DNA from 2 places in the Kitasatospora sp. NPDC059599 genome. Region 2 is predicted to be linked to the other one. Evidence: predicted binding sites of a transcription regulator. Region 2 holds the regulator's gene; the other holds the start of a gene.

Region 1 (13,516 bases), on a different contig from region 2:
AAAGGTCATTGGTCCCTGTGGTCCCCGCGTGTGTCCCCCCGCGTGGTGGCACGGCGTCGTTCGGGTCACGGGCCCCCCGGTGGCCCGTCGCCCGAGGCCCGCCGTCAGGAGAGCGGGGCCTCCAGTGCGTACCCGACACCGTGCACGGTGCGGATCCAGCTGGCGCCGATCTTCCGGCGCAGCGCCTTGACGTGGCTGTCCACGGTGCGGGTGCCGGACGCGTCGGTCCAGTCCCAGACCTCGGCCAGCAACTGCTCGCGGGTGAGCACCGCGCGCGGCTGGGCGGCCAGGCAGGCGAGCAGGTCGAACTCGGTCGGCGTCAGGTGGACGTCGCCCGAGGACAGCCGGACCCGGCGCTGCACGTGGTCGATCTCCAGTTCGCCGAAGCGCAGGCTGCCGAGCGCGGGCGTCCGGGCGGCCTGCTGGGCGCGCTCGACGCGGCGCAGCAGCACGTTGACCCGGGCGGCCAGTTCGCGCATCGAGAACGGCTTGGTCATGTAGTCGTCGGCACCCACGCCGAGGCCGACCAGCAGGTCCGTCTCGTCGTCGCGCGCGGTCAGCATCAGTACCGGTACCGGGCGTTGGGCCTGGATCCGGCGGCACACCTCCAGGCCGTCGAAGCCGGGCAGCATGATGTCGAGGACGACCAGGTCGGGCTGCCAGGTGTGGAAGCCGTCGACCGCGCCGGGACCGTCGTGGGCCACGGCGACCTTGAAGCCCTCCGCGCCCAGTCGGGCCGCGATCGACTCGGCGATCGTCGGCTCGTCCTCCACCACCAGCACTCTGCGTTGGCTGCTCACCGCGCCGCCGGTGTTGTGGTTCTCCTGCTGAATTTCTGTCACGGTCACGCCACCGCCCCCAGGGCTGCGGGCCGGCCACCTGTGGGGATGGCGGGGCTCCGCTCGTAGTCTTGTTCCGTCGTGGACTGTGCCGGGTCCGCCGTCCCGTCGCGCGGTCGGGAGGCGAGGACGGATTCGTCGGCCGCCCACTTCTCCCGCGCACACCGCAGCGTACGGACAGCGGATGGTTTCCGGCAGGTGGACCGGACGTTTCCGGCCCGTGGGGCGGCTGTTCGGGCCGCCCGCGGACCCACTGCACGAGTGGGCACGGGCCGATACCTTACCCGGCGAATTTTCACTGCGTAACGGTACGTATGCAGTCGAGTTGACGCCAAGTCGCCGGTCAGAGGCCCTACTGACGCGTCAATCGAAAGAAGGTCTGGACCAATGCCGGGAATCCGGCCGTCCGCTACGTCGACGGTCTTCACCGGCTTTTCCCAGGTGCCTCTCAGAACCTCGACGTACCGTGGCCACGACAACACCCGACCGGGCGGAACCCGCGGTGCGCGTCGGTGCGTTCGCACCGGGTGGGCGCCGTCGGCTGCGGCGTGGAGCGGAGGCGGCATGGCGGGACCGCGGCAGGTCGTCGACGGGCGGACGCCCGCGGGAGCGCCGTACGGCATGCTCCGCCACGGGCTGCGCACCGGTGTCGCGCGGTGGCTGCTGGACCGGGTGCCGACGCCCCGGCGCAACCCCTTCACGCTCGGCTACCTCGCCGTCGTGGGCGCCACCACGACCTTCGCGGGGCTCGCCGATCCGGAACTCGTGCAGCGACTGCGGGAGGCCTCCAGCTCGGACGGGCACAACCTGCTGCAGCACCCCCTGCGGGCCCTGGTCCTGAGTGGTTTCTGGGTGGCCGGCGACGTCTGGGTGCCCTACCTGTGGGGATTCGCCTTCACCCTCGCACCGCTGGAGCGCAGGGTCGGGCCCGCCAGGGCGGCGGCCGTCTTCGCGACCGGCCACGTCGCGGCCACGCTGCTCTCCCAGGGCGTGGTGATCACCGCGGTGGAGGCCGGGCGGATGGCGCCCGAGGCGATGGACCACCTGGACATCGGGGTCAGCTACGGCGTGCTCGCCTGCCTGGGCGCGCTGTGCGGACTCCTGCCCCGGCACGGCCGGCTGCTCGCGCTGGGCGGGGCCGGGCTGATGATCGCCCAGCAGATCGCCTCCGACCGGGACGTGGTCACCGCGGTCGGGCACCCGGCGGCGGTGCTCGCCGGGGTGGCGCTCTGGCGTTGGCTGCGCCATACCGAGCGGCGCCCGCCCCGGCCGCGTCCGGCCGTGGCGGCGGTCGGCGGTGCGGCACCCGCGCGCGGCAGGGCGCGCGTGCGAACCGTGCGCTGAGGGTCTCCCGCGCGCGCCCGGTGATCCTCCGGCGCCCTTTTGACGGCCGGGCCGCGGCCCGCCTGCGGGGTCTCCACGGTCCGATCGTGTTCGCTCACGGCGAACCAAGTCCCGGGAACATCCGGCGCCCGTGAAGCCTTAGTCAGGTCGGCTCAACTTCACTGACTGGGGAGAGATCATGGCATCGACGTCCACACCGCTCACCCTGCCCGTGCTGCCGCTCGACGACGAGGTCGTCCTGCCGGGCATGGTCGTCCCGCTGGACCTCAAGGACACCGAGGTGCGCGCCGCGGTCGAGGCCGCCCGCGCCGCGGCCACCGGCGGCAAGCCGCAGGTGCTGCTGGTCCCGCGGGTGGACGGCTCGTACGCGGCGGCCGGCACGCTGGCCACCGTCGAGCAGGTCGGCCGACTGGCCGACGGGGAGCCGGCCGCACTGGTGCGCGCCGTGCGCCGGCTCCGGATCGGCGTCGGCACCACCGGACCGGGCGCCGCCCTCTGGGTGGAGACCACGCCGTTCCGGGAGTCCTCGGTGGGCACCCCGGTGGCCGGCCGGGCCGCCGAGCTGGTCAAGGAGTACAAGGCGCTCTCCACCCAGTGGCTGCGCCGCCGCGGCGCCTGGCAGATCGTGGACCGGGTCGCCCAGATCGAGGGCGTCGGCGAGCTCGCCGACAACATCGGCTACGCGCCGTTCGTCACCGCCGAGCAGAAGCTCAAGGTGCTGCTGGAGGCCGACCAGGTCGCCCGCCTGGAGTACGCGCTGACCCTGCTGCGCGACCACCTCGCCGAGGAGGAGGTCAACGACACCATCCGCAAGGACGTCGAGGAGGGCGTGGCCAAGCAGCAGAAGGAGTTCCTGCTCCGCCGCCAGCTGGAGGCCGTCCGCAAGGAGCTGGCCGAGCTGAACGGGGACCCGGCCGACGAGGAGGGCGACTACCGGGCCCGGGTCGAGGCCGCCGACCTGCCGGAGGGCGTCCGCGCGGCCGCCCTCAAGGAGGTCGACAAGCTGGAGCGCAGCTCCGACCAGTCGCCCGAGGGCTCGTGGATCCGCACCTGGCTGGACACCGTCCTGGAGCTCCCCTGGAACGAGCGCACCGAGGACGCCTACGACATCGCCGGCGCCCGCGCGGTGCTGGACGGCGACCACGCCGGCCTGGCCGACGTGAAGGATCGCATCGTCGAGTACCTCGCCGTCCGCAAGCGCCGGGCCGACCAGGGCCTCGGACTGGTCGGCGGCCGCCGGGGCGGCGCGGTGCTGGCCCTCGTCGGCCCGCCCGGCGTCGGCAAGACCTCGCTCGGCGAATCGGTGGCCCGCGCGATGGGCCGCAGGTTCGTCCGGGTCGCGCTCGGCGGCGTCCGCGACGAGGCCGAGATCCGCGGCCACCGGCGCACCTACGTCGGCGCGCTGCCCGGCCGGCTGGTGCGGGCGATCAAGGAGGCCGGGTCGATGAACCCGGTCGTCCTGCTCGACGAGATCGACAAGGTCGGCTCCGACTACCGGGGCGACCCGGCCGCCGCCCTGCTGGAGGTGCTGGACCCGGCGCAGAACCACACCTTCCGGGACCACTACCTGGAGGTCGACCTCGACCTCTCCGACGTCGTCTTCCTCGCCACCGCCAACGTGCTGGAGGCCATTCCCGAGCCGCTGCTCGACCGGATGGAGCTGGTCCGGCTGGACGGCTACACCGAGGACGAGAAGGTCGTCATCGCCCGTGACCACCTGCTCCCGCGCCAGCTGGAGAAGGCCGGCCTCGGCGGCGGCCAGGTCGACGTGGACGAGGCCGCGTTGCGTCGGCTGGCCGGGGAGTACACCCGCGAGGCGGGCGTCCGCAACCTGGAGCGCTCGATCGCCCGGGTGCTGCGCAAGGTCGCCGCACAGGCCGAACTGGGCGAGCGCGAGCTGCCCGCCGCGGTCGGTCCGCAGGACCTGCGCGCCCTGATCGGCCGTCCGCACCACGTGCCGGAGTCCGCCCAGGAGCCGGCCGAGCGCCGCACCGCCGTCCCCGGCGTGGCCACCGGCCTCGCCGTGACCGGTGCCGGCGGCGACGTCCTCTACATCGAGGCCTCGCTCGCCGACGCCGAGACCGGCGGCACCGGGCTGACCCTCACCGGGCAGCTGGGCGACGTGATGAAGGAGTCGGCGCACATCGCGCTCTCCTTCCTGCGCTCGCGCGGCGCCGAGCTGGAACTGCCGGTCACCTCGCTGCGTGACCGCGGCGTGCACCTGCACGTCCCGGCCGGAGCCGTCCCCAAGGACGGGCCGAGCGCCGGCATCACCATGACCACGGCGCTGGCCTCGCTGCTCTCCGGCCGCAAGGTGCGCACCGACGTCGCGATGACCGGCGAGGTGTCGCTGACCGGGCGGGTGCTGCCGATCGGCGGGGTGAAGCAGAAGCTGCTCGCCGCCGACCGGGCCGGGGTCACCACGGTGATCATCCCCAAGCGCAACGAGGCCGACCTGGACGACGTCCCGGCCGAGGTGCTGGAGCGGCTCACCGTCCACCCGGTGGCGGACGTCCGCGAGGTGCTGAAGCTGGCGCTGGAGCCGGCCGAGGTGCTGGTCGCCGCCTGAGCAGCGGTCCGAGGGGCCGACGGCATCCCCGCGTGCGAGACTGCGGAGATGCCGTCCCCCACGCAGCGTGCTCTGGCCCGGGTGCCGGACCGGCTGCGCCCCTTCCTGGTGCGCCACCGCCGACTGGTGAAGTTCCTGATGGTCGGGGGCACCTGCTTCGTGCTCACCGTGGTGGTCAACCTCGAACTCAAGTTCACCGTGCTGCAGCACAAGCCGGTGGCCGCGTTGACCGTCGCGACCGTGATCGGCACCGTCGTCTCGTACGTGCTGAACCGCCGCTGGGCCTTCCGGGCCGGCGGCCGGCAGCGTGAGGCCGTGCTGTTCTCCCTGGTCAGCGTGGTGGCGATCGCCGTCAACGACGTGCCGCTGGCGCTCTCCCGGTACGTCCTGGACCTGCGCGAACCGTTCGTCAGCCCCTTCGCCCAGGAGGTCGCGGACTTCGTCAGCGGGATGGTGGTCGGCACCTTCGTCGCGATGCTGTTCCGCTTCTGGGCGATGCAGCGCTGGGTCTTCACCCGGCTCGCCGACCGGCCCGGGTCCGAGCCCGGGGCCGGGCCCGCCCTGGTGCGGACGGTCACCCCGGAACCCGGTTACGCTGCACCCGAGATGCCACGGGATGTGCCGTAAGGGGCGAGGTGAGCCTGATGCGCGAACCGGACGGCGTCCGGACCGGGCCCGCCAGCCAGCAGGGCATGCGCCGGGCCAACCTGGCCCTGGTGCTCACGGTGATCGCCGGCGGGCCGCGCTCGCGCGCCGAGGTGGCCGCCGAGACCGGGCTGACCAGGGCCGCGGTCTCCTCGCTCGCCGAACAGCTGATCGCCGGCGGCCTGGTCGTCGAGGAGGGCCCCGCCGCGCCCAGCGGCAAGGTCGGCCGCCCCGGCACCGCGCTCGGACTCAACCCGCTCGGGCCCGGCGGCCTCGGCGCCGAGATCGGCGTCCGTCACCTGGGCGCCTGCGTGGTCGACCTGCGCGGGGAGGTCCGCGCCTGGCGGCGCCAGGAGATCTCCAACCACGGCCGGACGCCCGCCGCCGTCATGGCCGACCTGGCCCGGCTGCTGCGCGCGGCCGTCGCCGAGTCCGGTCTGAGCCCGGCCGGACTCACCCTGGCCGTGCCCGGGCTGGTCGGCGACTCCGGCGCGGTGCTGCAGCGGGCCGCCAACCTGGGCTGGGAGGACGTCCCGCTGGCCGCCGGGCTGCGTGCGGCGCTGCGGCCGGGCGCGGACGGCCTGGACGAGCTGCCGGTCGAGGCCGACAACGAGGCCAACCTCGGCGGACTGGCCGAGCGCTGGCTGGGCGACGGCGCGGAGGACTTCCTGTACGTCTCCGCCGAGGCCGGGGTCGGTGCGGCGATCGTGGTCGGCGGGCGCCTGCTGCGGGGAGCGCGCGGCCACGCGGGCGAGTTCGGCCACGTGCCGGTCCACCCCGACGGGCCCCGCTGCGCCTGCGGGGCGCGCGGCTGCCTGGAGCAGTACGCGGGCGAGGCGGCGGTGCTGCGGGCGGCCGGCCTGACCGGCGCCCGGGGCGACTGGGTGACGCTGCTCGCCGACCGCGCCGGGGCCGGTGAGGAGCCGGCCCGCGCGGCCCTGGCCGGAGCCGGGTCGGCGCTCGGCATCGCGGCCGCCGGCGCGGTCAACCTGCTGGACCCGGCCGAGGTGGTGCTGGGCGGCGGCTACGCCCGGCTGGCGCCCTGGCTGATCCCCGCGATGCGCGCCGAGCTGACCGCCCGGGTCACCGTCCGGCCGTGGGCCGAGGACCGGCTCACCGTCTCCCGGCTGGGCCGCCGCGGCCCGCTGCTGGGCGCCGCGGTGCGCGTGGTCCGGGGCATCGTCGCCGACCCGGGGCTGCTCGCGGGCGGCTGACCCTCCGCTGCGCGGCCCCGGCCGGGAACGGGCCGAGCCCCCGGCCGTGGGGCCGGGGGCTCGGTGCGCGGGGAGGGGGTCAGACCCCGACTGCGGTGGGCTCGGGCTCGCGCTCCTCGGCGCGGGGACCGCGCAGCACGGCCAGGAAGGCGATGCCGATGCCGACCAACGCCCAGATCACCAGGACCAGGATCGGCATCCCCAGGTTGGTCGAGCCGAAGTAGGCGATCGACTTGGTGGCGCCGGTGCCGGCGCCGTTCGGGATCACCGAGCCGATGGCCCGCCAGAACGGCGGCATCATCGGCGCGGGGTAGACCCCGCCCGCGCTCGGGTTGCCGAGGACGACGAAGACCAGTACCGCGATGCCGATGCCGATGATCCCGAACAGGCACTGCAGCGCCATGGTGAACGCGCCGACCGAGAAGACCACCAGGGCGCCGATCGCGGACAGGGCGAGGATCGAGCCGGGCAGCGCGTCCAGGACCGACCCGGCGATGATCGCGCCGCCGACGCCGGCCGCGACCGAGTAGAGCGCCAGGACGCCCAGGCGGATCAGCAGACGGTGGGCGTTGGCCGGCTTGGAGCCGGCGCTGATGCCGAGGATCGAGGCGACCAGGTAGCCGCCGACGCACCAGCCGATCACCAGGTAGAAGGAGGAGAGGCCGTTGGTGTCGCCCTTGGCGAGCGGCACGACGTCCTGGACCTTGACCGTCCGGCCCTGGGACTGGTCGATCGCGGTGGTGACGGTCTCGGCGGCCTTGGCGGCGGACGGGCCGCGGGCGCCGCCGACCAGCAGGGTGTCCTCGGTGCCGGTCGGGTTCACGACCCAGGCCGCGTAGATCTTCTGGTCCTTGATCTGCGCGGTGGCGGTCTCGGCGTCCGGCGCGGTGACGGCCTTGACGGCGCCGTTCGGGACCGCCTCCAGCGCGCCGATCAGCTTGGGGGCGACCTGCGGCGGGGCGACCACCGCGATGGAGAGGTTGTGCGGGGCGGGCTTGTGCAGCGCGCCGATGTAGGAGGTGATGAAGCCGAGCTGGAGGAGCAGCACTCCGATCACGAGCAGTGCCGCGCGCGGGGTGACCGCGCTCTTCAGTTCGGCGACGAAACCCTGCCCAGGGGCTGCCATCGACATCTCCTTGCGTACCGGGGAAAAACGGATCTTCGGAACCGATACTTCATACCATGAAGTAGTTGGTCCGCGGCAGATCCCGCACCGGGTCCGGGCCGGGGCCGCTGCGCGATACTGACGCGGTGAGCGACGAGGAAGCCCTGGTGGCGGTGGAGCGCGAGGTCGCGCTGATGTTCCGGCGGGGCCGGGCCAGAGTGGCGGAACTCTCACGCCGGGTGCACCCCGGACTGGAGGGCACGGCCTACAGCATGCTCGGCTACATCGAGCAGGCCGGGCGGGTCCGGGTGACCGACGTCGGGGTGCACTTCTCGGTGGGCAAGGCGACGGTGAGCCGGCAGATCCGGGCGCTGGAGGACCTGGGCCTGGTGGCCCGGGAGGCGGACCCGTTGGACCGCCGGGCCGCGCTGGTCTCGCTGACCGAGGACGGGCGCCGGCGCTACCTGGACGCCCGGGACGTACGGATGCGGCGGGTGCGCGAGGTGATGGGCGGCTGGTCGCCGGACGACGTGACCCGCTTCGCGGAGCTGCTGCGCCGCTTCAACGACGTCCTCGGGGAGCCGGCCGCCGAGTGACGGGGGAGCCCCGGGCGGCGTCACCGGCGCCGTCGGTGTGGGTGACGGGCGCTCGTGGTGCGGGCGACCGGTGGCCGTGGTGCGGGTGGCCGGCGGTCGTGGTGCGGGTGGCCGGCGCGGGTGCCGTGCGGGCTTTACCCACCCTTGAAGAAAGTTGCCTAATTCAACCATCTCGTCTTATGGTTGCTTAAGGCAACGAATTTTCATGATGCGCGCATCCCGCCCGCCTGCGCCGAAGGACCCAGATGACCGTGACCACCGAGGCCGCGAGCGGCAGCGCCGCCGCCGTCGACACCCAGCAGATGACCCACCGGCAGGTGATGGAGGCGCTCTCCGGCCTGCTGCTCGGCCTCTTCGTGGCCGTGCTCTCCTCGACCGTCGTCTCCAACGCCCTGCCGCACATCCTGGCCGACCTGCACGGCGGCCAGTCCGCCTACACCTGGGTGATCACCGCGGCCCTGCTCACCCTCACCGCCTCCACCCCGATCTGGGGCAAGCTCTCCGACCTCGCCAGCAAGAAGCTGCTGCTGCAGATCGCGCTGCTGATCTACATCGCGACCTCCGCGCTGGCCGGCCTCTCGCAGAACACCGGTGAGCTGATCGCCTGCCGCGCACTGCAGGGCATCGGCGCCGGCGGTGTCGTCGCGCTCGGCCAGATCTGCCTGGCCGCGATGGTCCCGCCGCGCGAGCGCGGCCGGTACAGCGGCTACTTCGGCGCGGTCTTCGCGCTCGCGACCATCGGCGGCCCGCTGATCGGCGGCGTCATCGTGGACACCTCCTGGCTGGGCTGGCGCTGGTGCTTCTACGTCGGCATCCCGTTCGCCGTGCTCGCGATCGCGGTGGTCCAGCGGACCCTCAAGCTGCCGGTGGTCAAGCGCAAGGCGAGGATCGACTACCTGGGCGCGCTGGTCATCACCGCCTCGGTCAGCCTGCTGATGATCTGGATCACGCTGGCCGGCAAGAACTACGCCTGGCTGTCCTGGCAGACCGCGGCCATGGTCGGCGGCGGCCTGCTGCTGGGCGCGCTGGCCGTCGTGGTCGAGCGCCGCGCCGCCGAGCCGATCATCCCGCCGGACCTCTTCAAGTACCGCACCGTCACTCTGGCCGCCCTCGCCAGCGTGCTGGTCGGCGTCGGCATGTACGGCGCGACCACCTTCCTCAGCCAGTACTTCCAGCTGGCCCGCGCCAAGTCCCCGACCACGGCCGGCCTGATGACCCTGCCGATGATCCTCGGCCTGGCGGTCGCCTCCGCCGTGGCCGGCCGGCTGATCACCAAGTACGGCAGGTGGAAGGCCTACCTGGTCGCCGGCACCGCGCTGCTCACGGTCGGCTTCGGTCTGCTCGGCACCGCCCGGGCCGACACGGACTACGGGCTGCTCTCCCTCTACATGGCGATCACCGGCGTCGGCCTCGGTCTGACCAGCCAGAACCTGGTGCTCGCGGTGCAGAACACGGTGCCCCGGCACGAGCTCGGCGCGGCCAGCTCGGTGGTCACCTTCTTCCGGACCATGGGCGGCGCGATGGGCGTCTCCGCGCTCGGCGCGCTGATGACCGACCGGGTCGGCCGCTACCTGGCGGAGAACCTGACCGCCGCGCACGTCCCGGCCGGGCACGCGGCGGCCGGCGGCGGCATCCCGGACCTGCACAAGCTGCCGGCCCCGATCGTCCCGCTGGTGACCGACGCCTTCGGGCACGGCGTCGGCACCGTCTTCCTGTGGGCCGCGCCCTTCGCCGGGTTGGCCTTCGTCACCGTGCTCTTCATCCGGGAGACGGTCCTGAGGACCACCCAGGAGAGCTGACCGGCCGGCAGGACCGGGGACGCGCGCGACGGGTCGGGACCCGAGGGTCCCGACCGGGCGTACGAGAACGGGCCGGGGAGTGCGAAGGTGCACTCCCCGGCCCGTTGCGTCGGCCCGTTGCGTCGGGCTCCGAGCCCTAGTGGCCGGCGATCAGTGTCAGCCCGTAGCCGACGGCCGCGGCGCAGACCGCGAAGCAGGCGTACGCGCCGGCCAGGGCCAGCTTGCCGCCGCCCTGGGCCGGGGCGCTCCCGGCCTCACGGGCGGCGCTCAGCGAGGCCTCGCGGCGGGACAGGGCCAGGATGCCGAGCGCGAAGACGGCGACCACGGCGACGGTGATGCCGAAGCTGAAACCGGCGGTCTGGGCCAGGGCGGTCCACTTGATGTGCATGGTGAGTGCTCCTCAGCCTGCGGCGCTCAGGCCGCGACCGTGGTCGAGGCGGGGGTGGGGGCGTTCGCGGCGACGGCCGGTGCGACCTCGACCTCGACCGTGGTGACGTCGTTGACGTTGTCCGCGCCGACCGGCTGGCGGCGGGAGATCAGCCACATCGCGCCCGAGCCGGCCACCAGCACGGCGCCGACCAGGGCGACGCCCCAGCTGCCCTGCTCGGCCAGCAGGGCCGCGCCGCCGGAGACCAGCGCGGCGGCCGGCAGGGTCAGGCCCCAGGTGTAGACCATGCGGCGGACCATGCTCCAGCGCAGCTCGCCCTTGGGGCCGCCGAGGCCCGCGCCCATGATGCCGCCGGAGCAGACCTGGGTGGTGGAGAGACCGAAGCCCATGTGCGAGGAGGTCAGGATGACCGTCGCGGCGGCCGACTCGGAGGCGAAGCCCTGCGGCGGCCGGATGTCGGCCAGGCCCTTGCCCATCGAGCGGATGATCCGCCAGCCGCCCATGTAGGTGCCCAGCGCGATCGCGGCACCGGCGGAGACGATCACCCAGGTGGGGGGCAGCGCGCCGTGCGGCAGGGCGCCGACCGAGACCAGGGTCAGGGTGATGATGCCCATCGTCTTCTGGGCGTCGTTGGTGCCGTGCGCGAGCGAGATCAGCGAGGACGAGAAGATCTGGCCGGTCTTGAAGCCCTTCTCGGTGGCCGCGCCGTCGCCCTTGCGGGTGATCGCGTAGGCCAGCTTGGTGGCGCCCCAGGAGGCCAGGCCGGCGACGAACGGGGAGGCGACCGCCGGGATGATGATCTTGGTGATCACGGTGTCGAAGTTGACGCCGTTCATGCCGACGCCGACGATCGTGGCGCCGATCAGGCCGCCGTACAGCGCGTGCGAGGAGCTGGACGGCAGGCCGCGCAGCCAGGTCAGCAGGTTCCAGAGGATCGCTCCGGCCAGTGCGGCGAAGATGATCTCGGGATGGACCCCGGCCTTCTCGTTGACGATGCCGCCGGAGATGGTGGTGGCGACCTTCACGGACAGGAACGCGCCCGCGAAGTTCAGGACGGCCGCGATGGTGACCGCGACCTTCGGACGAAGGGCCCCGGTCGCGATCGCGGTGGCGGCCGCGTTGGCGGTGTCGTGGAACCCGTTGGTGAAGTCGAAGGCCAGCGCCGTGATGATCACAACGGCTACCAGGAACGAGATGTGTTCCATACCCAAACAATCGTCGTAGTTGTCGCACGGACGTTGGTGACGTCGCGACCGTAGGTCGGCTTGGTAAACGGAAGGTGAACTGAGCCGGGAATCGTGGTTCCGATGGTTGACTAGTGGTAACCGTAAGCTTTCGCCGGGGTGACCTCGACCGCACTGAACTGGGCATTGGCGTGGAACGCCCTGGTTCGACCGGGTTTGCTGAGAGCTGTCTCACAGTTCAATCGAGAATTAACCTCCCAGTACGCGTGCGCCCTGTTTCCGGCGAGTAACCCATGGGAGGATCTGCGGGATCCGGGAGACCGGGACAGGGCACTGGGCGGGGAGGACCAACCCATGGGCGGGGCTGGACAGCGTACGGAGACGACAGGCGTACGCCCCTGGGTGCGGGCGGCACTGCGGTGCGGAGCCGTCCTCGCGGCCGCCGCACTCGCCCTGCCGGCCGCCGCCGGCGCCGCCTGGGCCGCACCCGACCCGGGCGCCGGCACCGTCGTCGCGGGCGCCGACCCGCTCGCCGCCGCCAAGGCCACCCTCGGCCCGCTCCTCGACCAGCTGCACGCGCTCTACCAGAGCGCCGAGGCCGCCACCGAGGAGTACAACGGCACGGTGGCCAAGGTCGCCGAGCAGCAGGCCGCGCTCACCGACCTCCAGGGCAGGCTGGAACGCCAGCAGAAGGAGGTCGACGCCGGCACCGACATCGCCTCGCAGCTGGCCGCCGCGCAGTACCGCAACGGCGCCGCCTCCGCGTACGCCGAACTGCTGCTGTCCAAGGACCCGTACGAGGCCGTCACCATCGCCGAGCTGCTCGCCACGGCCAGCCGCTCCCAGTCGGAGTTCCTGGAGCGGCTGAAGAACGACCGGAACGCGCTCGACGGGCTGAAGAAGCAGACCGAGGACGCGCTGAAGGCCTCCCAGGGGCTGGTCGCCCAGCAGGACGCCGCCAAGGCCAAGGTCGCCGCCGACCTCGCCTCGGTCGAACAGGTCGTCTCCTCGCTGACGGGCGCCCAGCGGACCGAGCTGGAGCAGCTGGAGAAGGCGAAGGCCGACGAGGCCCAGCTCGCGTTCCTCGCCTCCGGAGCGCTCGGCAAGGGCGAGCGCACGCCCTCGCAGCAGGGGCGCGGGGCGGTGGCCTTCGCGCTGGCGCAGGTCGGCAAGCCCTACCTGTGGGGCGGCATCGGACCGGACTCCTACGACTGCTCCGGCCTCACCTCGCAGGCCTGGCTGCACGCCGGCAAGCCCATCCCGCGCACCAGCCAGGAGCAGTGGGCGCAGCTGCCGCACGTGGCGCTCAACCAGCTGCGGCCCGGTGACCTGGTGATCTACTTCCAGGACGCCTCGCACGTCGGGATGTACATCGGCGGTGGGCTGATCGTGCAGGCGCCGCGCCCGGGGGCGTTCATCAAGGTGTCGCCGATCGGCTCGATGCCGATCCTCGGTGCCGTCCGGCCGGACCCGTCCGGCGCGGCCGACGACGCGGGCGGCGCCTGGAAGGTGCCCGACCTGCCGGCCGGCTGGGACTCCACCACCCCGATCGCGCCGAACCCCACCAAGCCGACCACGCCGACCACGCCGACCACCCCGCCGACGTCCCCGGGCCAGCCCACCGGCGCGCCGACCACCCCCGGCGGGACCGGCACCCCGACCGACCCGGGCACCCCGACCGACCCGGGCACGCCGTCGGGCACCGGCACGCCGACGCCCACCCAGACCCCGACCGGCACGCCGACGACCCCGACCACGCCGACCACGCCCACGACGCCGCCCGGCACGCCCACCCCGACCGGAACGGGGAGCCCGGCGGGCACCCCGAGCGGC
Region 2 (17,348 bases):
CGAGTCGACGCCGTCGAGGGCGCCCTCCAGCGCGCGCAGCATCAGGATGCAGAGGCCGATGCCGAGGATGGTGTACTCGACGTAGAAGGCCTGCCAGGCGATCGAGCCGGCGAACCGGGACTTGCGGCCGGACCGCGACGGCAGGCTCATCAGCCGGATCACGATCAGGGTCAGGATGCCCAGCGTGGTCAGGGTGCCGACCAGCTCGACGAAGAGCTGCCAGATCATCCAGTGACCGATGATCGGCAGCGCGAAGTCGGCGTCGAACAGCTGGCCGAAGGCGTTGACGATGGTCAGCACCAGGCTGAAGAAGCCGACGGCGACGAACCAGTGGGCGATGCCCACGATCCCCCAGCGGTTCATCCTGGTGTGGCCGACGAACTCGACGGCCACGGTCTTGACGCGCTGGGCGGGCTGTCCGAAGCGGGTGGAGTCCGCCGCCCCGGTGCGCACCACCTTGTAGATGTACAGCGCCGCACGGGCGGCGAGCGCGGTGCCGATCACGAATGTGACCAGCGAGATGACGATCGCTGCTAGCTGCATCGGCTCTCCGTCTCCTGCGGCTTTGCGGTTGAGCAGTCTCTGCGGTTCTAGGGTTGTCGACTTGAGTGTACTGGTCGGTAACTTGCCGGGCCGACGGCCCGGACATTACAGGTCGCCAACAGCTCTCCAGAAGGTTCCCAAGCTATGGCGGCAGTCACGTGTCCGCACCCCCGCCACGACGGGACCGCGGCCCCCCGCCCGGACGGACCGTCCGTACCCCACCGGATCCACCCGCCCCCGGAGCCGCTCCGCCGGGCCACCGCGGCACGGTCCGGCTCAGCAAAGTTGAGCGACTCGCACTCATGCCTGTTGACGCTGCCCACCGGGTCATGCATCCTTGAGCCCGTAAAGCTCAACTCTTCCGTGGAGGTATCTACGATGGCACGCGCGGTCGGCATCGACCTCGGTACGACGAACTCGGTCGTCAGCGTTCTGGAGGGTGGCGAGCCCACCGTCATCACGAACGCCGAGGGCGCCAGGACCACGCCGTCCGTCGTCGCCTTCGCCAAGAACGGCGAGGTCCTGGTCGGCGAGGTGGCCAAGCGTCAGGCGGTCACCAACGTCGACCGGACCATCCGCTCGGTCAAGCGCCACATGGGCACCGGGTGGAAGATCAACCTGGACGGCAAGGACTTCAACCCGCAGCAGATCAGCGCCTTCATCCTGCAGAAGCTGAAGCGGGACGCCGAGGCCTACCTGGGCGAGACGGTCACCGACGCCGTCATCACCGTCCCGGCGTACTTCTCGGACTCCGAGCGCCAGGCCACCAAGGAGGCCGGTGAGATCGCGGGCCTCAACGTCCTGCGCATCGTCAACGAGCCGACCGCGGCCGCCCTCGCGTACGGCCTCGACAAGGACGACCAGACCATCCTGGTCTTCGACCTCGGCGGCGGCACCTTCGACGTCTCCCTGCTGGAGATCGGCGACGGGGTCGTCGAGGTGAAGGCCACCAACGGTGACAACCACCTCGGTGGTGACGACTGGGACCAGAAGGTCGTCGACCACCTGGTCAAGGTCTTCCAGAGCGGCCACGGCGTCGACCTGTCCAAGGACAAGATGGCCCTGCAGCGTCTGCGCGAGGCCGCCGAGAAGGCCAAGATCGAGCTGTCCTCGTCCTCCGAGACCTCGATCAACCTGCCCTACATCACGGCCTCCGCCGAGGGCCCGCTGCACCTGGACGAGAAGCTCACCCGGGCCCAGTTCCAGCAGCTGACCTCGGACCTGCTGGAGCGCTGCAAGATCCCGTTCCACAACGTGATCAAGGACGCCGGCATCTCGCTCTCCGAGATCGACCACGTCGTCCTCGTCGGCGGCTCCACCCGCATGCCGGCCGTCGCCGAGCTCGTCCGCGAGCTGACCGGCGGCAAGGACGCCAACAAGGGCGTCAACCCGGACGAGGTCGTCGCCATCGGCGCCTCGCTCCAGGCCGGTGTCCTCAAGGGCGAGGTCAAGGACGTCCTGCTGCTCGACGTCACCCCGCTGTCCCTCGGCATCGAGACCAAGGGCGGCATCATGACCAAGCTGATCGAGCGCAACACCACGATCCCGACCAAGCGCTCCGAGATCTTCACCACGGCCGAGGACAACCAGCCGTCCGTGCAGATCCAGGTCTACCAGGGCGAGCGCGAGATCGCCGCGTACAACAAGAAGCTCGGCATGTTCGAGCTGACCGGCCTGCCGCCGGCGCCGCGCGGCCTGCCGCAGATCGAGGTCACCTTCGACATCGACGCCAACGGCATCATGCACGTGGCCGCGAAGGACCTCGGCACCGGCAAGGAGCAGAAGATGACCGTCACCGGCGGCTCCTCGCTGCCGAAGGACGAGGTCGACCGCATGCGCCGCGAGGCCGAGCAGTACGCGGAGGACGACCACAAGCGCCGCGAGGCCGTCGAGACCCGCAACTCCGCCGAGCAGCTCGTCTACTCGACCGAGAAGTTCATCGCCGACAACGCCGACAAGCTCCCCGGCGACGTCAAGACCGAGGTCGAGACCGCCATCGGCGAGCTCAAGGAGGCCCTGAAGGGCGAGGACATCGCGAAGATCCGCGAAGCCTCGGAGAAGGTCTCCACCACCGCGCAGAAGCTCGGCCAGGCGCTGTACGCCAACGCCGACGCCACCGCCGGTGCCGCCGGGGCCGCCGACTCCGCCCAGGCCAAGGCCGACGACGACGTCGTCGACGCCGAGATCGTGGACGACGAGAAGCCCAAGGGCGGTGCGTCGGCATGACGGACAAGCCGCAGGGCGGAAAGCCCGGCGACGACTCCGCCGCCGAAGAGGCCGTGATCAAGGCCGCCGAGGAAGCCGCGTCGGCCGGTGCCGCCGAGGGTTCCCCGGAGGAGCTCGCCACCGCCAAGCGCGAGCTGGCCGAGCGCACCGCGGACCTGCAGCGCCTGCAGGCCGAGTACCAGAACTACCGCAAGCGGGTCGAGCGCGACCGGCTGACGGTCCGCGAGATCGCGGTCTCCAACATCCTGGAGTCCCTGATCCCCGTCCTGGACGACATCGGCCGCGCCCGCGAGCACGGCGAGGTCACCGGCGGCTTCAAGTCCGTCGCCGAGTCCCTGGAGACGGTCGTCGCCAAGCTGGGCCTGCAGCAGTTCGGCAAGGAGGGCGAGCCCTTCGACCCGACCATGCACGAGGCGCTGATGCACAGCTACTCCTCGGACGTCACCGAGGACACCTGCGTGCAGGTCCTCCAGCCCGGCTACCGCATCGGCGAGCGGATCATCCGCCCGGCGATGGTCGCCGTCGCGGAGCCCCAGCCGGGCACCCAACCGGCCGCCGACACCGACGCGAAGTCGGGCGACGCGGACAAGTCCGACGGTGGCTCGGACAGCTGACACCCTGTGACAGCCGAAAACCAGTGCGCTGCGGAGTCGTACGCCGGCCAGTACGGCGGCCGGCTCCGCAGCGCTCTGTCGACAGCCGCGTCCCCGCGCGCTGTTGACAGCCCAGTGACGATGGACATCGGGAGGTGGCTCAAGCCGTGAGCGGTAAGGACTACGTGGAGAAGGACTACTACAAAGTCCTGGGCGTGCCCAAGGACGCCACCGCCACCGAGATCAAGAAGACCTACCGCAAGCTCGCGCGCGAGTTCCACCCCGACGCCAACAAGGGTGACGCCAAGGCCGAGGAGCGGTTCAAGGACATCTCCGAGGCGTACGACGTCCTCTCCGACGAGAAGCGCCGCAAGGAGTACGACGAGGCCCGCAGCCTCTTCGCCAACGGCGGTTTCCGGGCCGGCGGCGGCCCCGGCGGCGCCGGCAACTACAGCTTCGACTTCGGCGACCTCTTCAGCGGCAACCAGGGCGGCGGCGGCAGCAGCGGCGGACTCGGCGACGTCTTCGGCGGCCTCTTCAACCGCGGCGGCCCCCGACAGGCCCAGCCCCGGCGCGGCGCCGACGTCGAGACCGAGGTGACGCTCTCCTTCGAGGAAGCCGTCGACGGCGCGACCGTCCCGCTGCGGATGACCAGCCAGGCGCCCTGCCGCACCTGCAACGGCACCGGCGCCAAGTCCGGCACCACCCCCCGGGTCTGTCCCACCTGCGTCGGCGCGGGCACCGTCAGCCGCGGCCAGGGCGCCTTCGCGCTCTCCGAGCCGTGCAAGGACTGCCGCGGCCGGGGCATGATCGTCGACGACCCGTGCACCGACTGCCACGGCAGCGGCCGGGCCAGCTCCGCCCGCACCATGCAGGTCCGCATCCCGGCCGGCGTCCAGGCCGACCAGCGCATCCGGCTCAAGGGCAAGGGCGCCCAGGGCGAACGCGGCGGACAGCCCGGCGACCTCTACGTCACCGTGCACGTCGACCCGCACCCGGTCTTCGGCCGCAAGGGCGACAACCTCACCGTCACCGTCCCCGTCACCTTCCCCGAGGCCACCCTCGGCGCCACCATCGAGGTACCCACCCTCGGCGGCCCCGGCGTGAAGCTCAAACTCCCCCCGGGCAGCGCCAACGGCCTCACCATGCGCGCCCGCGGCAAGGGCGCCACCCGCAAGGACGGCACCCGCGGCGACCTCCTCGTCACCGTCGAGGTCGTGGTGCCCCAGCACGTCAGCGGCGACGCGCTGAACGCCCTGGAGCAGTACCGCGAGGCCACCGCCTCCGACGATCCGCGAGCAGCCCTCTTCCGGGCGGCGAAGGGAGCGTGACGACCAGATGTCCCCGATGAATCCGATCAACCACGACGGCCCGATCGGCCCCGGCATCGGCGAAGGCCTGCCCGGCGACGGCACCCGCCGCACCCGCCGGGCCCCCTCGGCCCCGCCGGCGTACGTCCTCACCGAGGACACCCCGGTCTACGTCATCTCCGTGGCCGCCGAACTGTCCGGCCTGCACCCGCAGACCCTCCGCCAGTACGACCGCCTCGGCCTGGTCTGCCCCGACCGCACCGCCGGCCGCGGCCGCCGCTACTCCGCCCGCGACATCCAGCAACTGCGCGAGGTCCAGCGGCTCTCCCAGGACGAAGGCATCAACCTGGCGGGCATCAAGCGGATCATCGAGCTGGAGAACCAGGTCACCGCCCTCCAGTCCCGCATCGCCGAACTGGTCGACTCCCTGGAGGGCGCCGCCACCGCCCTCCAGCAGCGCGAGGCCGCCGTCCACGCCTCCTACCGCCGCGACCTCGTCCCCTACCAGCCGCCCACCCCGCACTCCAGCGCCCTCGTCGTCTGGCGCCCCAAGCGCTGACCCGGCCCACGGACACCGCCGCCGGCCCCCTCCTGTTCGGGGGGTGCCGGCGGCTCGGTCTTGGTGAGAGAGTGCGGTCACATTCCCTCTCCGGAGGACGCACAGGATCTGGCATGCTGAACTCGATTCAGCGTCAGTGCTGACAGGACGCAGGTATCACGGCAACGGCAGGGAGTCGCGGATGAGTGAACGAGAGCAGCCCCTTGCCGCTGGCTTGACCGTCGTCTCGGCAGAAGCACGAGAGCTGTATCTGACCGTCATCCGGGGAGACGGCAGGCTGCCGTTGGGATCCAATGTCGATCGAAATGGTTCCGCGCGCGACGAGCTGGTGCGGATTGGCCTTCTCGTACCCGACAGCGATGATCCGACCATTTTCATAGCCGCCGACCCCACGCAGCTCTCGACCAGCCTCAGTCATTCATGGCAGCGCCAGGCATTGGAACTCCTGTCGCGCGCGGTATCCCTCCCCTCCGAACTGCAGGAACTCGCACGGGAATTCCATACCCCGAAGCACCGCGGAGGGTCGATCGAGTACGTGCAGGGGAAGGCGCTTATTCGTCAGCGGCTGGAACAGTTCAGGGACTCCGGTCTGGAGGAGGCCCTGGCGCTCCAGCCGGGCGGTCCCCGGCAACCGGACCTTCTCGCCGGGATGATCGAACAGGACCTGGAAACGCTCCGCAGCGGCACGCAGATGCGGACCATCTACCATGCCAGCACTCGATACCATCAGCCGACCAGGGACTACGTGGCCACGCTCGCCCGGGCCGGCGGCCAGTACCGAACCCTTGACGAGCCCTATACGCGGCTCATAGTGATGAATCGACGCGTCGCCGTGATCCCGATCGCCGACGACATGAGCCTCGCGGCGTTCATATATGACCCGGCAGTCGTCAACTACCTCGCCGAAGAGGTGTTCGAGCGGTGCTGGAGCCGGGCCCTGGAATTCGAGGGCGCCCGCACGGTGCCGCAGCAAGTGGTGTCACGCCTGCGTCAGACCATCATCGACCAGATGCTCGAAGGCACCAATCACCGGGTCATCGCAAGGCGCCTGGGGATCAGCGAGCGAACGCTTGCAAGACACATAGCCGAAATGCGAGACGACTATAAAGTCGACTCGCTGTTCCAGCTCGGCTACGTCCTCGGCCGAAAGGCGCACGAATCCACCGACTGATCGACGTGCCCATTCGCGCGACAGGTCGACGGGATATTCAAAACCCCGACAGGGGACGGACGTTCACACGGCCGAGTTCACTGCCAAGAGATATCGTCCGCAACGGTCACGGCGGCCCGGGTGTCGATCGCGCCGTGCGAGTCGACAGCATCCGCGAGAGAGCCGGCGCCGAGCACAGCCGCGGCAACGGCCAACGAAAGTACGACCTTGCAGACAAACCGGCGCATGTCGGTCACGCCCCCACTCTCTCTGTCGAGAATCTCCACTAGAAGCGTCGAACAGGATAACGGCTCACCCAGTAACGCGCGAGGGGGAGGTTGTCACCCCCGGGTTACGGGCTGTGCGTCATCTCCCTGCCAGGCATCCAGATGACACTGGCCAACCCTGGACGCGGCGCTGCCCTGCGATGGACGATCAGTTCGCTCCCAATGGTCCGGCAAGACACCACACCTTGCCAATGTACCGTCAAATACTAAGTGCTTCACCAGCAGCACCACCCCACAGAGCAGCCCACATCCAACGCATCGCCGACGCTCACTCTCCCGGTCGGCCTTTCCCCGGAGTCGACATGACCGAGCCCTACCTGCGTCACCACGACAGCCAGGCCCCCGAGGGCCGGCGTGCACGTGTGTTCCTGGCCGCGCCGCTGATGCGGCTGACCGGCCCGGCCGACAGTGTGGTGACGCTCGCCAGCCGGACGCGGCTGACGACGCTCCGCACCACCCTGCTCCGCAGCGGTGCCGCCGTGTACAGCGCGCACCACAGTGACGCCTGGACCATCTCCGGCCGCGCGCCGGAGCCCCGTGTTCCGTCCGACTTCCGCGCCCTGCAGTCCGCGGACCTCGTGTTCGCCTACGTGGGAGCGCCGCTCTCGGCCGGCGTGAGTCTGGAGCTGGGCTGGGCGTCTGCGCTGCGGAAGCCGATCGTCCTCCTGGTCGACGAGGCCATCACCCACAACCCGCTGATCGCCACCATCGAGCAGGTCGCCCCCGTCCTGCCGCTCGTCTTCGACGACACCTGGTCGCAGGAGGCCCTCAACCACACGGTGGAGACCGCGCTGGACTGGGCCGGCATGGCCCTCTCCCTGCGCGAGGGCTTCTGGACCGCCCCCGGCGAGCAGTTCACCGTCCCCCGGCAGCAGCCCCCGGTCCCCGGCTACTGGCCGACCGGCGCCGCCACCGGCTGAGCAGAGCTCACCCACCGGACTCCCCCGTCCGGGCTCCCCGCATCTGCCAGCCCAGTTGGAACAGCGTCTCCGCGTCGTACTGCTCACGCAGCCGGGCGATGTGACCGGCCACCGTCCGCTCGCTCAGCCCCATCCGACTGGCGATCGCCCGCTGCGTGAGGCCCCGGGCCAGCAGACGGCCCACCTGCTCGTGAACGGTCGGCTCGATCGAACCAGACGCCAGGGAAGCCCAGTTGACGCCCTCGGCCTCCTTCCAGTGCAGTTCGAAGTCGCGAACCAGGAAGTCGACCACGGCCGGGTCCTCGATGACCGCCGCGCTGGCGTGGTCCGATGCGGTGGGCACCACGGCGACGGCGCGGTCGAAGATCATCACGCGGGAGAACGAGAACGGCGTCACCCGGAGGTGGCAGCCGAGCTCAGTGAGCCGGGCAGCCAGTCGGACTGTCGGGGCGTCGAGCCGGGCCCCGGACTCGTACAGACTGCGGATCGAGCCGCCCATCGCCAGGAAGCGGCGGACGTGGTCCACGGTGTCGTCGGCGGCGTCCGCCGGGCGGGCCCCGCCCGGGTGGGCGGCGAGCGCCTCGTGGCGGAGTTCCTCGGTCAGCTGGGCGATCTGGTGCCGGATGTTCTCCATGCCCTCGATGATCCGGGTGCTCCCGGAGCCGCCGGGGCGTCGGGGCGCCGAGTCGTAGGCGGCGGTGAGGTCGCCGAACAGGTCCGGCAGTTCCTCGGCCCGCATGAACAGGCGGGTACCGGCCGAGCGCAGGTCGGTGCCTATCCGGGCTGTCACCGAACGCGGGTCGACCGCGCTGAACGAGCCGTCGGAGACGTAGGGCTTGAGCAGGCCCAGGTCCAGCAGTGCTCGGACCGACCCCTCGTCCTCCGCCGCGATGTCGGCGATCCGGATGCGGCCGCCCTCTCCGAGCACCGCACGGTACAGCTCCCGGGCGGCGGCGTCGGGCAGGTCGGGCTCAGACATCGCGCTCACCCCTCATCTGCCAGCCCAGTTGGAACAGCGTCTCCGCGTCGTACTGCTCACGCAGCCGGGCGATGTGACCGGCCACCGTGCGCTCGCTCAGGCCGAGGCGGGTGGCGACGGCGCGCTGGGTGCGGCCGCGGGCGAGCAGGCGGGCCACCTGCTCGTGGGCCGTCGACGCGGCGGAACCGTCGGCGAGAGCGGACCAGTTGACGCCTTCGGCCTGCTGCCAGAGCTGTTCGAAGGTGTCGACGACGAAGGCCACCATCGCCGGGTCGTCGACCACGGCGGCACTGGTGTAGTCGGCGGCGGCGGGGATGACGGCGACGGTGCGGTCGAAGACCAGGAAGCGTTGGAAGGGCACGTCGACGAGCCGGGTGGTGCAGCCGAGTCGGGTGACCTCGGCGGCGAACCGGACGGTTGCCGGGTCGAGTTTGGCCGAGGACTCGTACAGGGTCCGCACGGTTCCACCGCGTTCGTGGACACGGCGAGCACGGTCGAGGGAGTCGGGCAGCAGCTCGGCAGGGCGGGGACCGCCGGGCTGGGCGGTCATGGTCTCGGTGGGGAACTCCTGTGCCAGCTGCTCCAGTTCGTGCCGGATGTCCTCCTTCGCAGTGAGGTAACGCGCGCCGGTCGCCGCGCGCCGCCGCTTCGGGGTCGCGTCGTAGGCGCGGGTGAGTTCGCCCAGCAGGTCGGGAAGCCGCTCGGCCTCGGTGAGCAGGCGGGCGCTCTGCAGTCGGATCGCGGTGCCGATCCGCTCGGTGGCACCCCTGGGGTCGACGGCGCTGTAGGCGGCGTCCTGCAACTGCGGTACCAGAAGCCCGAGTTCCACCAGCCGTCGGAGCGCGGGGCCGTCGTCCGGGCCGACCTCGGCGGCGCGGACGCGGCCGCCCTCGCGGAGGACGGCGAGGTAGAGGGCGCGGGCGGCGGGGTCCGGGAGGGCGGCGGAGAGCAGCGTGGAGGTGGTGTCAGTCACGGCGTTCTCCGCGCAGGCGCCAGCCGAGGTGGAAGAGGGTGCGGGCGCCGTGGCGGTCGCGCAGCCGGGAGATGTGGGCGGCGACGGTGCGTTCGCTGAGGCCGAGGCGGGTGGCGACGGCACGCTGGGTGAGGCCGCGGGCGAGCAGCCGGCCGACCCGGACGGTGGTGGGGTGCGGGGGGTCGAGGTGGTGGTCGGCGGGGGTGGCGCGGGCCCAGTCGCGTTCGAAGTGGGCGACGAGGTGGGCCACGACGGCGGGGTCGGTGAGGACGGTGGCGCGGCTGCGGTCCTCGGCGGCGGGGATGACGGCGGCCTTGCGGTCGAAGACGAGCAGCCGTTCGTACGGTTCGGCGAGCAGTCGGACCCGGGCGCCCTGCCGGGTGCGGAGGGCGACCTGGCGCTGGACGGTGTGGTCGACGAGGGCGGCGGGCTGGTAGAGGGTGCGCAGGCTGCATCCGCGGCGGAGCAGGGAGAGGTCCTGGGCGAGGGCCATCCGGAGGCCGTCGACCGGGCGGGGGCCGGGTTGGGCGGCGAGGACTTCCTCCTGGCACTCCGAGACGAGTTCGGAGATGTGCTGGCGGATGTCGGCGTTGCCGTCGAGGTGGACGGCGTCGCCGTCCGGTCCGTGCGGGCGGCGCACGGCGTCGTAGGCGAGGGCGAGCGGGGCGAGGGCGTCGGGGAGCCGTTCGGCGTGCTGGAGCAGGCGGGTGGCGCGGGTGCGCAGTTCGGAGCCGAGGCGGTCGCCGAGGGCGCGCGGGCTGGCGGCGGTCCAGCCGGTGGGTGTGGTGGTGAGGAGGCCGCGGGCGACGAGGGCGGCGAAGGCGGGGCGGTCGGCGGGGGCGAGGTGTTCGGGGCACAGTCGGCCGCCGCCGCGGACGACGGCGAGGTAGAGGGCGCGTTCGGCCTGGCCGGGTTCATCGGTCATCGCGTGCTCCTCTCATGAGCCAGCCGAGCTGGAAGAGGGTCTGGGCGCCGTGGCGGTCGCGCAGCCGGGAGATGTGGGCGGCGACGGTGCGTTCGCTGAGGCCGAGGCGGGTGGCGACGGCACGCTGGGTGAGGCCGCGGGCGAGCAGCCGGCCGACGCGGTCGGGGATGGTGCGGGTGGGGCCCTGGCCGAGGGCAGCGGCGGCTTCGGCGGTGTCGGCGCGGGCCCAGTCGCGTTCGAAGGTGCCGATCAGGAAGGTGATGGTGGCCGGGTCGCTGATGAAGGCGGCGGTGCTGTTGTCGTCGCTGGCGGAGATCACGGCGACGGTGCGGTCGAAGACGATGAGCCGCTGGAAGGGTTCGTCGAGGACGCGGATGAGGGAGCCGTGCCGGGTGACTTCCTCGGCGTAGGCGAGGGCGGGCGGTTCGGCGAGGGCGACCGGCTGGTAGATGGTGCGCAGCGAGCAGCCGCGCTGGAGGAGCTGGACGTCCTGGAGGAGGGCGACCTGCAGGGTGTCGGCGGGGCGGTGGCCGGGTTGGGCGGTGAGGACCTCGGAGCGGCAGTCGGAGACCAGTTGGGAGATCCGCTGGCGGATGTGGACGTGTCCTTCGACGTGGACGGCGCCGCCGGCCCGACCGGAGGGCCGGGGCATGGCGTCGTAGGCGCGGGTGAGGCCGTCGAGGGCGCCGGGGAGGTTCTCGGCGCGGACCAGCAGCCGGGTGGCTTCGCTGCGGAGTTCGGAGCCGAGGCGGTCGCTGACGGAGCGCGGGCTGACGGCGGTGTAGCAGCGGTCCATCGGGTTGACCATCAGCAGGCCGATGTCGATGAGCTGCTGGAGGGCGGCCCGGTCGGTGTCGGTGACGCCGGCGCAGGGGATGCGGCCGCCTGCGGCGATGATCGCCAGGTACAGCTGTCGGGCGGCCTCGTCGGGTTCCTCGCCCACGGGTCCTGCCTGGTGCGGTGCGACCGCCCGTTCCGCCGTCACGTCGCACTCTCCCTGCCGGACGCCTCTCCCCTGGTGCTGCCCGCGTTCTGTGCGGGCCGCGCTCCCCCGCCGCACGAGCCGTGGGTGCCGGTTGCCGGGCGGGCTCACGGTACCGGGTGGCCGGTACGGCGTGATCATGCGGTTCGGCGGTCGCGGGACCGCTGGGACGGCGGGCCCCCGGGCCCGGGTGCCGTCGCACACCGGGACGTCCGGGGGCCGCCGTCTGCACGCCAATGCCACGGCGCTTCCGTCGAGGCGGAGCAGCAACGCCTCGACGGCTCCGGTCCCGGGGGCCATCACCACACATGGCTCCCGGCCGGCGCTCTTCCCCCCCGTTCCACCGGCGCGGGAATGGTGCGCCGACGGTCAGTTCCGAAGAGCAAGTCGCCACCTTCGGGCTGCGGTTGCCCGGGCGACTTGGCGTGTCTCCACCCTCACAGTGTGACGGCCGGTGAACAAGTGCAGCCCGAGTGCATGTTCGCGCAATTGCAGTTACCTGCACCGATGGGCGGGGCCGGGGTCTCGTGCGGCGGCGCGGATTCCGGTAAAGGCCGAGGCCAGCGGGGGGTGGTCGCGCCGCCCGGCGGTACCGCCGGTTGGCTGTGCACGGTCATTTCACGGGTGCGCGTTCCTGCAACGGCGGCATGGTCCTGAGCTGCACGTCTACGCGCGGTGACAATCCGCCTCCCGGACGCGCCCCCGGGACGCCCGCGGCGGCCCCCGCCCGCCCCCGGGTCAGCGCGCCAGCAGCCGCCCGCGCGCCAGGCCCGCCGCGGTACCGCCCGCCGCGAGCGCCCAGGCGACCGCCAGTAGCAGGAACAGCCCGGCGGCCAGCGCGGTGAAGCCCCCGAAGCCGGTGTGCCGGGAGAGCGCGGAGGCGCCGGTGACGCAGGTGCCGATCGGGAAGGTGTACGCCCACCAGGTCATCGCGAAGGGCATCCCGGCCCGGCGGGCGCGCAGGTTGGCGGCGAGCGCGACGGCCAGCCACAGCACGGCGACGCCCATCACCGCGACGCCGTACAGCTCGGCGAGGTCGAGCATGGCGGGTGCCAGCGCGGGCAGCACCGGGCGGGCGGCGTCGGCCAGCTGGTGGACGGCGGTGACGGACTGGCCGAGCGGGCCGAGCACCAGGAACAGCGAGGGGGTGAGCACCAGGGCGGGCAGCTTGCTGTGGAACAGCCCGGTGAAGACCACCGGCAGCAGCACCAGGGTGGCCGACAGCCCGATCCCGAACAGTGCGCAGCAGGCGTACAGCATGGCCTGCCGGGCCGTCCCGGCCGGCAGGTGCGGGACCAGCGCCGGGCCGCAGGCGGAGGCGACCAGCGGGGCGACCACCGGCAGCAGCCAGGTGGGGTTGGCCTCCAGGGCGGAGAGCCGGTGCCGGGTGATCATCAGGTACGGGATGCCGCCGGCGACGGCCAGCGCGTACAGGGTGCCGACGCCCCACAGCACGGCGTCCACGGCGACCGCCGGGCCGGTGCCGATGACCCGGGAGCCGAGCAGGAGGGTCCCGAGGCCGACCGCGAGCAGCGCCATCGGCGGGCAGCCGTAGAAGACGGCGACGGCCGGCTGCTCCAGCAGGTGGGCGCGGGCGGCCCCGCGGTGACGGGTGAGGTGGACCAGCCGGGCCGTGCCCAGCACCAGCAGGGCGGCCAGGCCGAGCGCCCACATCACCTCGCCGAAGCCGATCAGCCCGGGCAGCCGGACGGGCAGGGCGGCGGCGCCGTTGCCGATGATCGCGGTGCCCATCACGGCGGCGTACCAGTTGGGGCCGAGCTGGGAGAGGTCGTACCGGGAGCGGCGGGCGGCGGGGCGGGTGAGGGGGCGGGATTCGGCCAAGGTGGACATGCTTCCCACCATCGACCCGAAGGGCGGCCGCCGGTAGCGCCGAGGATCCTATGGGGACATAGCCTGGATCTATGGCCCTCTCTCCGCGTGTCCCCGAACTCGGCGCCCTGGAACTGCTGCTCGCCGTGGCCCGGCTGGGCAGCGTCGGACGGGCGGCGGCCGAGCTGGGCGTCAGCCAGCCGACCGCCAGCGCCCGGATCAAGGGCATGGAGCGGCAGATCGGCGTCCCGCTGCTGGACCGCTCGCCCCGGGGCAGCCGGCCGACCGAGGCGGGCCGGCTGGTGGTGGAGTGGGCCCGGCACGTGGTGGAGGCCGCACAGGCGCTGGACGCCGGGATCGACGCGCTGCGCGAGCGCCGGGACGCCAAGCTGCGGGTGGTGGCCAGCCTGACGGTCGCCGAGTACCTGATGCCGGGCTGGCTGCTGGGGCTCTCCGAGGCCAGTCCGGGCACCGCGGTGACGCTGCGGACCGCCAACTCGGCGGAGGTCGCCGGGCACGTCCTGGCCGGGCACGCCGACCTCGGCTTCGTCGAGGGCCCGGCCACCCCGCCCGGGCTGGCCGGCGCGGTGGTGGCCGCCGACCGGCTGGTGGTCGTGGTGGCGCCCGGCCACCCGTGGGCGCGCCGCCGCACCCCGCTGACCGGGCCGGAACTGGCGGCCACCCCTCTGGTGCTGCGCGAGCCCGGCTCGGGCACCCGGGAGGTGCTGGAGACGGCGCTGCGGCCGTTCGGGGGCGCCGCGCAACCGCGCCTCGAACTGGCCTCGTCCACCGCGCTGAAGGCGGCGGCGATGACCGGGGCCGGGCCGGTCTGCCTGAGCGAGCTGGCGGTGGTGGAGGAGCTGGCGACCCGGCGGCTGGTCGAGGTGCCGCTGACGGAGGACCTGGACCTGCGGCGGCCGCTGCGGGCGGTGTGGCCCGCCGGGCAGCGGCCGGGTGGGCCCGCCCGGGAGCTGCTGGTGCTGACCCGGCGGCCCGCCCCCAGGCGTTCAGCCGGAAGTCGCCCCTGAGTCCGGAAGGATTGAGCCCGAGAAAAGGTTGAGCGGAGTAGACTCAACTTATTGCATGCTGCGGATGGCAGCAGCGAAGGACGACGAGGGAGGACCCCCCAGCAGTGGACGCCAGCAAGTTCACCACCAAGACGCAGGACGCCCTGTCCGCCGCGATCCGGCAGGCGGGCGCGTCCGGCAACCCGGACGTCAAGCCGGTGCACATCCTGATCGCCCTGCTGGAGCAGCCCGAGGGCATCGCCCGGCCCCTGCTGGAGGCGGTCGGGGCGAACACCGCCCGGATCGACGCCGAGGCCCGCCGCCAGTCGGCCGGGCTGCCCAGCGCGATGGGCTCGACGGTCGCCGCGCCCCAGCTCGCCCGGGACACCCTGGCGGTGCTCACCGAGGCCGGCAAGCGCGCGGACGACCTGGACGACCAGTACGTCTCCACCGAGCACCTGATGGTCGGCCTGGCCGCCGAGGGCGGTCCGGTCGCCGAGCTGCTGGTGCAGCAGGGCGCCACGCCCAAGGCGCTGCTCGCCGCGTTCAAGGACGTCCGCGGCAGCGGCCGGGTCACCTCACCGGACCCGGAGGGCACCTACAAGGCGCTGGAGAAGTACGGCACCGACCTCACCCAGGCCGCCCGCGACGGCAAGCTCGACCCGGTGATCGGCCGGGACCAGGAGATCCGCCGGGTCGTCCAGGTGCTCTCCCGCCGGACCAAGAACAACCCGGTGCTGATCGGCGAGCCCGGCGTCGGCAAGACCGCCGTGGTCGAGGGCCTGGCCCAGCGCATCGTGGCCGGCGACGTACCGGAGTCGCTGCGCGGCAAGCGGCTGGTCGCACTGGACCTCGGCGCGATGGTCGCGGGCGCCAAGTTCCGCGGCGAGTTCGAGGAACGGCTGAAGGCCGTCCTGAACGACATCAAGGCCTCCGACGGCCGGGTCGTCACCTTCATCGACGAGCTGCACACCATGGTCGGCGCGGGCGCCGGCGGCGACTCCGCGATGGACGCGGGCAACATGCTCAAGCCGATGCTGGCCCGCGGCGAGCTGCGGATGGTCGGCGCGACCACGCTCGACGAGTACCGCGAGCGGATCGAGAAGGACCCGGCCCTGGAACGGCGCTTCCAGCAGGTACTGGTGGGCGAGCCCAGCGTGGAGGACTCGATCGCCATCCTGCGCGGCCTCAAGGGCCGGTACGAGGCGCACCACAAGGTGCAGATCTCGGACGCCGCCCTGGTCGCCGCGGCCACCCTGTCCAACCGCTACATCACCTCGCGCTTCCTGCCCGACAAGGCGATCGACCTGGTCGACGAGGCGGCCTCCCGGCTGCGGATGGAGATCGACTCCTCCCCGGTCGAGATCGACGAACTCCAGCGCGCCGTGGACCGGTTGCGGATGGAGGAGCTGGCCCTGGAGAAGGAGTCGGACCCGGCCTCGGTCGACCGGCTGGCCCGGCTGCGGCGCGACCTCGCCGACAGGAACGAGCAGTTGAGCGTGCTCACGGCGCGCTGGGAGCAGGAGAAGAAGAGCCTCAACCGGGTCGGCGAGCTCAAGGAACGGCTCGACGACCTGCACGGCGCCCTCGAACGCGCCCAGCGCGACGGCGACTTCGAGCGTGCGTCCAAGCTGATGTACGCCGAGATCCCGGCCGCCGAGACGGAGCTCACCGACGCCCAGGAGCGCGCGGCGGGCCAGGACGCCTCCGAGTCGATGGTCAAGGAGGAGGTCGGTCCGGACGACGTGGCCGACGTGGTCGCCTCCTGGACGGGCATCCCGGCCGGCCGTCTGCTGGAGGGCGAGAGCGCCAAACTCCTGCGCATGGAGGAGGAGTTGGGCAAGCGCCTGATCGGCCAGGCGGAGGCCGTGCGGGCCGTCTCGGACGCGGTGCGCCGCACCCGCTCCGGCATCGCCGACCCGGACCGCCCGACCGGCTCCTTCCTCTTCCTCGGCCCGACCGGCGTCGGCAAGACCGAACTCGCCAAGGCCCTGGCCGACTTCCTGTTCGACGACGAGCGGGCGATGGTCCGGATCGACATGAGCGAGTACGGCGAGAAGCACTCGGTGTCCCGCCTGGTCGGCGCCCCGCCCGGGTACGTCGGCTACGAGGAGGGCGGCCAGCTCACCGAGGCGGTCCGCCGCCGCCCGTACAGCGTCGTCCTGCTGGACGAGGTGGAGAAGGCGCACCCGGAGGTCTTCGACGTCCTGCTCCAGGTGCTGGACGACGGGCGGCTCACCGACGGCCAGGGCCGCACGGTCGACTTCCGCAACGCCATCCTGATCCTCACCTCCAACCTGGGCAGCCAGTACCTGGTCGACCCGAACATCCCGGAGGACGGGAAGAAGGCGCTGGTCCTGGAGTCCGTCCGGTCCGCGTTCAAGCCGGAGTTCCTCAACCGGCTGGACGACATCGTCGTCTTCGACCCGCTGGGCACCGGCGAGCTGAGCCGGATCGTCGACCTGCAGATCGCCCGCCTCGGCGAGCGGCTGAACGAGCGGCGGCTCACCCTGGACGTCTCCGGGGCCGCCCGCGACTGGCTGGCGCTCACCGGCTACGACCCGGCGTACGGCGCCCGCCCGCTGCGCCGGCTGGTGCAGTCCGCGATCGGCGACCAGCTGGCCCGGGCGATCCTGTCCGGCGCGGTGCACGACGGGGACACCGTCCTGGTCGAGCTGGACGAGGACGGCGACCGCCTGACCGTCCGCGGCCGGGGGCCGCTGGAGAAGTAGTGCCGCACGCGGGCCGTTCCCGACCACCCGGAGTGGTCGGGAACGGCCCCCGCCGTCACGCTCAGTCGGCCGCACCCCTGCGCTGCCGCCGCCTCGACCGGTCCCGCCAGCTGCGTGCCAACCGGTGCAGCTCGGCCACCTGGGCCTCCGGCAGGTTCCAGGTCTGGGTCAGCAGCCGCAGCGTCGAGACCCGCGGGCAGGACACGCCCCGCTCCAGGTCGCGGATCGACCGCACGCTCAACCCCGTCGCGTCACCCAGCCGCTCCTGCGTCATCCCCCGGTCCAGCCGGATGGTCCGCAGCAACGCCCCGAGCGATGCACCCTCCCCCGTC

What was found. Region 2 encodes HspR, which represses chaperone genes until heat shock. Its sites were predicted from a motif close to TTGAGNNNNNNNNNCTCAA; they were not measured.
Region 1: a site for HspR is predicted at 2,321-2,339, ahead of lon (endopeptidase La). Genes of this name have one in related genera too.

Annotation. Positions count from the first base shown of each region.
Region 1 is NZ_JBHWCL010000201.1:200-13,715, reverse strand. It holds gene ACFV04_RS40180 (sensor histidine kinase) at 1-9, opposite strand, end outside; gene ACFV04_RS40175 (response regulator transcription factor) at 105-842, opposite strand; gene ACFV04_RS40170 (rhomboid-like protein) at 1,404-2,183, shown strand; gene lon (endopeptidase La) at 2,362-4,752, shown strand; gene ACFV04_RS40160 (GtrA family protein) at 4,801-5,379, shown strand; gene ACFV04_RS40155 (ROK family protein) at 5,397-6,611, shown strand; gene ACFV04_RS40150 (ABC transporter permease) at 6,691-7,737, opposite strand; gene ACFV04_RS40145 (MarR family winged helix-turn-helix transcriptional regulator) at 7,863-8,312, shown strand; gene ACFV04_RS40140 (MDR family MFS transporter) at 8,558-10,111, shown strand; gene ACFV04_RS40135 (hypothetical protein) at 10,248-10,499, opposite strand; gene ACFV04_RS40130 (inorganic phosphate transporter) at 10,526-11,704, opposite strand; gene ACFV04_RS40125 (NlpC/P60 family protein) at 12,038-13,516, shown strand, end outside.
Region 2 is NZ_JBHWCL010000106.1:5,496-22,843, forward strand. It holds gene ACFV04_RS30005 ((Fe-S)-binding protein) at 1-543, opposite strand, end outside; gene dnaK (molecular chaperone DnaK) at 922-2,769, shown strand; gene grpE (nucleotide exchange factor GrpE) at 2,766-3,383, shown strand; gene dnaJ (molecular chaperone DnaJ) at 3,530-4,693, shown strand; gene ACFV04_RS30025 (heat shock protein transcriptional repressor HspR) at 4,710-5,231, shown strand; gene ACFV04_RS30030 (hypothetical protein) at 5,413-6,402, shown strand; gene ACFV04_RS30035 (hypothetical protein) at 6,480-6,638, opposite strand; gene ACFV04_RS30040 (hypothetical protein) at 6,971-7,588, shown strand; gene ACFV04_RS30045 (LuxR C-terminal-related transcriptional regulator) at 7,596-8,567, opposite strand; gene ACFV04_RS30050 (LuxR family transcriptional regulator) at 8,560-9,540, opposite strand; gene ACFV04_RS30055 (LuxR C-terminal-related transcriptional regulator) at 9,533-10,465, opposite strand; gene ACFV04_RS30060 (LuxR C-terminal-related transcriptional regulator) at 10,455-11,408, opposite strand; gene ACFV04_RS30065 (TDT family transporter) at 12,186-13,298, opposite strand; gene ACFV04_RS30070 (LysR family transcriptional regulator) at 13,370-14,305, shown strand; gene clpB (ATP-dependent chaperone ClpB) at 14,410-17,016, shown strand; gene ACFV04_RS30080 (helix-turn-helix transcriptional regulator) at 17,078-17,348, opposite strand, start outside.